2 regions of the Microbacterium sp. NPDC058389 genome follow, and region 1 is predicted to be linked to the other one. Evidence: predicted binding sites of a transcription regulator. Region 1 holds the regulator's gene; the other holds the start of a gene.
What was found. Region 1 encodes HrcA, which represses chaperone genes, less so after heat shock. Its sites were predicted from a motif close to TTNGCACTCGNNNNNNNCGAGTGCNAA; they were not measured.
Positions count from the first base shown of each region.

Region 1 (4,413 bases):
GCGCGCCAGGACCAGTACGCCGACACGCTGCTGCGCGAGGTGGAGCTCTCGAGGTCGGTGCTCGGCGCGGCGGGCGGCCTGCGCCCCGCGTCGACGGTGTTCTTCGGCGGCGGCACGCCCACCCTGCTGCCCCCGGGCGACCTCGCGCGCATGCTCGACGGCGTGCGCGGCGCGTTCGGTCTCGCCGACGGCGCCGAGGTGACCGTCGAGGCGAATCCCGACACCGTGTCGCCGGCCGTCGCGCACGAGCTCGCGGCCGCCGGAGTCACGCGGCTGTCGATCGGCATGCAGTCCGCCGTGCCGCATGTCCTCGCCGCGCTTGATCGCACGCACGACCCCGACAACGTGCGCACCGCGGTCGCCGCGGCGCGTGAGGCGGGGCTCGACGTCAGTGTCGACCTGATCTACGGCGCACCGGGCGAATCGCTCGAGGACTGGCGCGCGTCGCTGGAGGCCGCGGCGGCGCTGGAGCCCGACCACATCTCGGCGTACGCCCTCATCATCGAGGACGGCACGAAGCTCGCGCGACAGATCCGCCGCGGCGAGGTGCCCGCACCGGACGACGACCTGCAGGCCGACATGTACGAGCTCGCCGACGATCTGCTCGCCGCCGCGGGGTACGACTGGTACGAGGTGTCGAACTGGTCGCGCGGTGTCGAGCACCGCTCGCGGCACAATCTCGCCTACTGGACGGGTGCCGATTGGTGGGGCTTCGGCCCGGGCGCGCACAGCCACATCGCCGGCGTGCGCTTCTGGAACGTCAAGCATCCGGCCGCGTACGCTCAGCGGCTGGCGGCGGGGGAGTCGCCCGGCGCCGGACGCGAGATCCCGGATGCCTCCGCCCGAGCTCTGGAGGGCGTGCTGCTGCGCACCCGGATCCGGGAGGGCCTCGACGTCTCGGAGCTTCTCGGCGAGGGCCGCCACGCCGTCGCGGCGCTCATCGCGGACGGGCTGATCGAGGGCGCGGACGCCCTCCGTGGGCGCATCGTGCTGACCCGCCGAGGCCGGCTGCTGGCGGATGCCGTCGTGCGAGCCCTCACCGACTGACACCGGGTCCTCGACTCGCGCCGTGCGCTCGGCGATCACGCGATGCCGATCGGATAGAATTGGCACTCCAGACATGTGAGTGCCAGAAGCGCACGGCGTCCACGGCGAGGCGAGGAGGCGGGATGGTCAGCGAACGAGGTCTGCAGGTGCTGCGGGCGATCGTCCAGGACTACGTCGACACGCGCGAGCCCGTCGGCAGCAAGGCCATCGTCGAGCGCCACGCCTTCGGCGTGTCGGCCGCGACCATCCGCAACGACATGGCGCTGCTGGAGGACGAGGATCTCATCGTCGCCCCGCACACGTCTTCCGGCCGCGTGCCCACCGACAAGGGGTATCGCGTCTTCGTCGACCACCTCGCCGAGCTGCGCCCGCTCAGCAGCGGGCAGCGGGCCGCGATCGCGTCGTTCCTCGACGGCTCCGGCGACCTCGACGACGTGCTCGTGCGCACGGTGCGGGCGCTCACGCAGCTGACCGGCCAGGTCGCGATCGTGCAGTACCCGTCCTTCGCGCGCGCGAACGTGACGCACGTCGAGCTCGTGCAGCTCGGCGGCGGACGCATGCTCGTGATCGTCGTCACCGACACCGGACGCGTCTCGCAGCGGCTGACGTTCGTGGGCGACGAGTTCGACGATCCAGACCTCGCCCGCATCCGCGCCGAGCTCGGCACGCTCCTGGTCGGCCGCCCGGTCCGCGATGGACTGCAGCGGATCGCCGACCGGCTGGCCGCGCCGTCGGCGCAGGCTCCCGCCCACGTGCGCGCGACCGATGAGATCGTCCGGGCCGTCGCGGAGGAGCTCGAGGAGTTCCGGCAGGACAAGCTGGTGATGGCCGGGAGTGCCAACCTCGCGCGGCGCGAGGCGGACTTCCGCGGCAGCATCTACCCGCTGCTGGAGGCCATCGAGGAGCAGGTGACGCTGCTGCGTCTGATGGGCGAGATGGTCGCCGACGAGCATGGCCTCGCCGCCAGCATCGGTCGCGAGAACGAGCCGTTCGGCCTGGCCGAGGCGTCAGTCGTGACGAGCGACTACGACGCGACGGGCTCCCGTGCCCGCGTCGGCGTGCTCGGTCCCACGCGCATGGACTATCCCACGAATCTCGCGGCGGTCCGTGCCGTCGCGCGCTATCTCACGCGCATGCTCGAGCAGGACGACAGTTCCCGCTGACGCGGACGCGCACACGATTTCCGCGGCGCGGCCGCGGCAGGAAGGCGAAAGTGGCTGACCACTACGAGGTCCTCGGCGTCTCACGCGACGCCACCCCCGACGAGATCAAGAAGGCGTACCGGCGACTCGCGCGCCAGCTCCACCCGGACGTGAACCCCGGAGAGGAGGCATCCGAGCGGTTCAAGCTCGTGACGCACGCCTACGACGTCCTGAGCGACCCCGACCAGCGGGCGCGGTACGACATGGGCGGCGGCGACTCGCCGTTCGGTGGCGGCGCGGGCGGCTTCGGCGGATTCGGCGACATCTTCGAGACCTTCTTCGGCGCCACCGGTGGCGCGCGCGGCGGACGACCGCGCTCGCGCCGCGAGCGCGGTCAGGACGCGCTCGTGCGCGTGACGCTCGAGCTCGGCGACGTGGTGTTCGGCGTGCACCGCGACATCGAGGTCGACACGGCCGTGACGTGCGAGACGTGCGAGGGCTCGTGCTGTCAGCCCGGCACGACGCCGGTCACGTGCGACATCTGCCACGGCACCGGTCACGTGCAGCGCCAGGTCCGCAGCCTCCTCGGCAATGTCGTCACCACCCAGCCCTGCAACGTGTGCCAGGGCTACGGCACGACGATCCCGTACCCCTGCGCCACGTGCCAGGGTCAGGGTCGCGTGCGCTCGCGCCGCACGGTGTCGCTCGACATCCCGGCGGGCGTCGAGACCGGGCTGCGCCTGCAGCTGCCGGGCTCCGGCGAGGTCGGTCCCGCCGGCGGCCCCAACGGCGACCTCTACATCGAGGTTACCGTCACGCCGCACGAGGTCTTCAGCCGCGACGGCGACGACCTGCTGGCGACCCTCGAGGTCTCGATGCCCGATGCGATCCTCGGCACCACCACCACGATCGAGTCGCTCGACGGCCCTGTCGAGCTGGAGGTGCGCCCCGGAGTCCAGGGCGGCGACATCCTGACGATCAAGGGCCGCGGCATCACACCGCTGCGCGGCTCGCAGCGCGGCGACCTCAAGGTGGGCGTGCACGTCGTGACCCCGACGCGCCTCGACCACAAGGAGCGCGCCCTCATCGAGGACTTCGCCAAGCGCACGAAGGCCCCGGCCCCGAAGCTCGCCGAGTTCCATCAGGGCCTGTTCTCCAAGCTGCGCGACCGGTTCCGGAACGGCTGACCCGTGGCCCTGCACTTCCTCCTGGACGAACCGGCAGCGGCGGGCCCCGGCGACGCCGTGACCCTCACCGGAGCAGAGGCGCACCACGCAGCGACGGTGCGCCGTGTCCGCGTCGGCGAGGAGGTGACCCTCGGCGACGGCCGGGGTGCCCGGCTGACCGGCCGTGTCGAGTCCGTCGCGCCGCGCGAGGTCATCGTCCGCGTCGAAAGGCGAGTGGATGCCGCCGCCCCGAGCCCGCGCGTCGTGCTGGTGCAGGCGCTCGCCAAGGGCGACCGCGACGAACTCGCGGTGCAGGCTGCGACCGAGCTCGGCGTCGACGAGATCGTGCCGTGGCAGGCGTCGCGCAGCGTGTCCCGGTGGGATGCGGCCAAGGCCGCCAAGGGCCGGGCGCGCTGGGCGACGATCGCCCGCGAGGCGGCCAAGCAGGCGCATCGCGCGTGGCTGCCCGAGATCTCGGAGCTCACCACCACGCGTGCGCTCGTGCAGCGGGCCGCGGCATCCCTCGTCCTCGTCCTGGAGCCGACCGCCGCGGACGCGCTCAGCACGCTCGAGCTCGACGCCGCCGATGCGCGCGACATCGTGCTCGTCGTGGGTCCCGAGGGCGGGATCGCTGCGGACGAGCTGGAGGCCTTCGTCGCCGGCGGTGCACGGCTGGTGCGCCTGGGCGACACCGTGCTGCGCACCTCGACCGCGGGCCCGGCCGCCCTCGCCGTCGTGAGCACGCGGCTCGGACGCTGGTGAACGTCGGGCGGGTCGACCGACCGGGCGCCGGGCCCGACGGAGGGGCGCGTCGGTAGACTTGCCGACATGAGCGAACCCTCGATCTTCACCCGCATCCTGAACGGCGAGATCCCCGCCGACGTGGTCGGCGAGACCGAGAACGCGGTGGCGATCAAGGACATCGCTCCCAAGGCCCCCGTGCATGTCGTGGTCTTCCCCCGCACGCAGGAGTACCGCAACGTCGTGGAGCTCGCCGCCGCGGACCCGGTCCTCATGGCCGAAGTCGTGGGGCTGGCCAACACCGTCGCCGCCCAACT
Region 1 is NZ_JBHXJQ010000001.1:416,937-421,349, forward strand. It holds gene hemW (radical SAM family heme chaperone HemW) at 1-1,047, shown strand, start outside; gene hrcA (heat-inducible transcriptional repressor HrcA) at 1,170-2,210, shown strand; gene dnaJ (molecular chaperone DnaJ) at 2,261-3,376, shown strand; gene ACFWJ8_RS02155 (16S rRNA (uracil(1498)-N(3))-methyltransferase) at 3,380-4,117, shown strand; gene ACFWJ8_RS02160 (HIT domain-containing protein) at 4,184-4,413, shown strand, end outside.

Region 2 (4,413 bases), on a different contig from region 1:
AGGCGATCCCGCCGGTCACCGTGATCGCGGCAGCGGCGATCAGGATCGGGAAGCGCCGCCTCGCGGCGTGCTCGGGACGCGGGGTCCGAGCCCCGCGTCCGCGCGGTGGAAGCAGCTCTGCATCTCGTCGCGCACCCTGGACGAGTTCGTCGAAGGTCTCAGGAGGCACGGCGACCTGTCGTGCGCGACCCTCCTCCAGCCGGCCCATGCCGGCACGCGCAGCGCCCAGCGAGATCGACGCCTTCGGGTCGGTGTCGATCGCGATCGGGCGATCGAATCGCTCCGACAGCAGCTGGGCGACCATCGGGATGCGCGACGAGCCGCCGATCAGCACGACGGCGGCCAGCTGCTCGGGGGTCATGCCGGCGGACTCGATCGTCCGCTCGGTCGCGTCGAGGGTCCGCTCGAGCGCGGGCCCGATCATCTCCTCGAACTCCGCGCGGGTGATCCGCACGGTCGAGGGCGTCGACCCGACGAACACGGGGATGACGGCATCCGAGTCGAACGAGAGCGCCTCTTTCGCCTCGATGCAGTCGCGCCGCAGCTGCTGCATCGCACGGCGTGCGTCGGCCCCGCCGCTCAGTGCCGAGGCGGTGTCGATGCCGGCGGATGCGATCGTGTGGCGCAGCACTTCGTCGTCGAAGTCCGCCCCGCCCAGATCCTCGATGCCGGCAGCGTCGCCGCGCACCTCGAACGACGTGGTCCCGGATCGTTGCAGGACGACGGCGTCGAAGGTCCCTCCGCCGAGGTCGTACACCGCGATCGCCGCGCCTTCGGCGAGCGGATACTCCGCGGCGTAGTGGCGCGCCGCGGCCTCCGGCTCGGGGATGAGATCCCACTCCGTGAGCCCGCGCGAGGCCAGCGCCGCTCCGACGAGCCCGAGGCGGTGCGGCCCCCATTCGCTCGGGTGCGTGAGCACGATCTTCGCCGGCGGCTCCCCTTCGCGCTGAGAGACCTCGTCGACCACGCCGGCGATGCATCGTGCGAACAGGTCCTCGGCCCGCAGCGCGAGCCCGCCGACCATGACGGGGATGTCGTCGCCGATGCGGCGCTTGAACTCGCGGACGAGATGCTCGGGCTGGGCGAGTCCGCGCCTCTCGGCGGCATCCGCGAGAAGCAGATCGCCGTCGTCCGTGACGAAGACCGCCGTCGCGACGTTGTCGCCTCGGCGCCCCAGCGGGACAGGGGCGACCGCGAGTTCGCCGTTCGGACCTGTGCGCGCCGTTGCCGCTGCGGTCCTGCTCGTGCCGACGTCGATCGCCAGCACGTACTCATGCGAAGTCATCTCTGAAACTCTCCCAGTGAGTTCAGGACGCGACTCCCCCCGCGCACTGGTCTACCACCGTCGGTGTCTCAGCGCGAGTGGGGCCGCGCAACAGGGATATCTCCTCAGAGCATCCTGAGCCCGCCTTGATACATCGGATTCTCGACCGGATCGCCGGCTTCGGGACGAGTGTGACGCGCATTGGCACTCACGTTGCGGGAGTGCCAATCCGTTGCCTAGACTTGACGTCAGCACTCTCAACGTCAGAGTGCTAACGAGTCTTCAGTCTCAAGAAAGAAGAGGTAGACCGTGTCGGTTTCCATCAAGCCGCTCGAGGACCGCATCGTCATCAAGCAGGTCGAGGCCGAGCAGACCACGTCCAGCGGTCTGGTCATCCCCGACACCGCCAAGGAGAAGCCCCAGGAGGGCGAGGTCGTGGCGGTGGGTCCGGGCCGCATCGACGACAACGGCAACCGCATCCCGCTCGACGTCGCCGTCGGCGACCGCGTGATCTACAGCAAGTACGGCGGCACCGAGGTCAAGTTCGGCGGCGACGAGTTCCTCGTCCTGTCGGCTCGCGACGTGCTCGCGGTCGTCGTCCGCTGAGTTCAGCGCACACGCGTACCGAGAGGGTCGGATGCTTCGGCATCCGGCCCTCTCGTCGTTCCCGACGGCAGGGATCGCACGACGAACGGCAGGCGAGGGGATGCCGCGACCCCCGCCCCGGCGTCCCCGTCGGCGCGAGCGGTCCTAGGCTGGGACGGTGAGCTCCGAACCGACGTCCCGCCACACCGAGGCCGGCGTCGGTGACCTGGCAGAGGCGGCCGCTTCCACAGCCGGGATCGCGCTGCCCCCGTCGTCCGACGAGCCGGGCCGCGAACGCACGCTCGGCACGGCCTACGGGCTCATCGCCTATCTGCTGTGGGGCTTCCTCCCGCTGTACTTCCTGCTGCTGAAGCCGACCGGGCCGTTCGAGCTCGTGGCCTGGCGCATCGTGCTGTCGCTCGTGTTCTGCGCGCTGCTGCTCACGGTCACGCGGACGTGGGGACGGCTCGCCGCGATCATGCGCCAGCGGCGACTGCTGTGGCTCACCGCGCTCGCCGGCGTGCTCATCTACATCAACTGGCAGGTCTTCATCCTCGGAGCCCTCAGCGGCCACGTGATCGAGACGAGCCTGGGCTACTTCATCAACCCGATCGTGACCGTCATGCTGGGCGTGCTCGTGCTCCACGAGCGGCTGCGGACCACGCAATGGGTCGCGATCGGCATCGCCGTGGCCGCGGTGGTCGTCATCATCGTGGGCTACGGCGCCTTCCCGTGGATCGCCCTCACGCTCGCGGCGTCCTTCGGGGTCTACGGGCTCGTGAAGAAGCAGGTCGGGCCGTCGGTCGATGCCGTGAGCGGCCTCACGCTCGAGACCCTGTGGCTGACGCCGATCGCCGCGATCGTGCTGGTCGTGGTGGCCTCGACGCAGGGCCTCACGATGGGGGCGAACGGCTGGGAGCACACGGTGCTGCTGAGCCTCACCGGCGTCATCACGGCGGTGCCGCTCCTGCTGTTCGCCGCGGGAGCACGGCGGGTGTCGCTCACCACGATCGGTCTGCTGCAGTTCGCGGCGCCGATCCTGCAGTTCCTCATCGGGTGGCTCGTGCTGGAGGAGCCCATGCCGCTGGAGCGCTGGATCGGGTTCGCGCTGGTGTGGATCGCGCTGATCGTGCTGACGGTGGACTCGATCCTCCACGCCCGCCGCCGCGTGCGGGCGGCCCGCTGACGAGCCGCCCTTCGGCGCGCGTCAGCGCACGAGGCGGGCGATGGCCTGCGTGGCCTCGGTGATCTTGGCGTCGGCCTCTTCGCCGCCCAGACGGGCGGCATCCACCACGCAGTGGCGCAGGTGGTCGTCGAGCAGGCCCACGGCGACGGCCTCGAGGGCCGAGGTCAAGGCGCTGATCTGGGTGAGGATGTCGATGCAGTACTTCTCGTCCTCGACCATCTTGTGGATGCCGCGCGCCTGACCCTCGATGCGCTTGAGGCGGTTGAGGTACTTGTCCTTGTCGGTGATGTACCCGTGGTGGCCGTGCGCGTGGTCGAGGGGCGTCTGCTCCAGTGCGGTGTCGGTCATGTCTGACTCCTTCAACGACGTGAGTTCGAGAGGCTGCGGAACCGCCGCAGGCGAAGGCTGTTGCTGACCACGAAGACGCTGGAGAACGCCATGGCCGCTCCCGCGATCATAGGGTTCAGCAGGCCCAGCGCGGCCAGCGGCAGGGCGGCCACGTTGTACGCGAACGCCCAGAACAGGTTCACACGGATCGTGCCGAGCGTCGCACGCGACAGCCGGATGGCGTCGGCGGCGCTGCGCAGGTCGCCGCGCACGAGCGTGATGTCGGAGGCCTCGATGGCGGCATCCGTCCCGGTCCCCATCGCGAGGCCGAGGTCGGCCTGCGCGAGCGCGGCGGCGTCGTTCACGCCGTCGCCCACCATGGCGACGACGCGGCCTTCGGCCTGCAGATCCTTGACCACCGCGACCTTGTCGTGCGGAAGCACCTCGGCGATGACCCGCTCGATGCCGACCTCGTCGGCGATCGCGCGGGCGGCCGCGGCGTTGTCGCCGGTGAGCAGCACGGGAGTGAGCCCGAGCGACCGCAGCTGGGCGACCGCCTCGGCGCTCGTCGGCTTGACCTGGTCGGCCACGACGAGCAGCCCGCGGACCTCGCCGTCCCACGCCACGAGCACGGCCGTGCGGCCGAGCGACTCGGCAGCGGCCTTCGCCTCCGCGATCGCGGCGGGCGCCGCCAATGCCCAGTCGGCGAGCAGCGCCTCGCGTCCGACGAGCACGGCGTGCCCGTCGACGACGCCCGACACGCCCTTGCCGGGCACGTTCTGGAACGCTTCCACGACGGGCAGCGTGCCCGTCTCTTCTGCTGCGGCGCGGGCGATCGCCTGAGCGATGGGATGCTCGGACGCGTGCTCCAGGGCGCCGGCGAGGCGCAGCAGCTCCGCGCGGCCGAGGGTGGCGGCAACCACTTCCCCTGCGACCACCACGTCGACGAGCGACATGCGGCCGGTCGTGACGGTTCCGGTCTTGTCGAGGACGACCGTGTCGACGGTGCGGGTGGACTCCAGCACTTCGGGACCCTTGATGAGGATGCCGA
Region 2 is NZ_JBHXJQ010000008.1:54,631-59,043, forward strand. It holds gene ACFWJ8_RS12570 (Hsp70 family protein) at 1-1,285, opposite strand, end outside; gene groES (co-chaperone GroES) at 1,574-1,870, shown strand; gene rarD (EamA family transporter RarD) at 2,112-3,035, shown strand; gene ACFWJ8_RS12585 (metal-sensitive transcriptional regulator) at 3,057-3,383, opposite strand; gene ACFWJ8_RS12590 (heavy metal translocating P-type ATPase) at 3,395-4,413, opposite strand, start outside.
Region 2: groES (co-chaperone GroES) is a predicted target of HrcA. The motif match lies at 1,466-1,492, and genes of this name have one in related genera.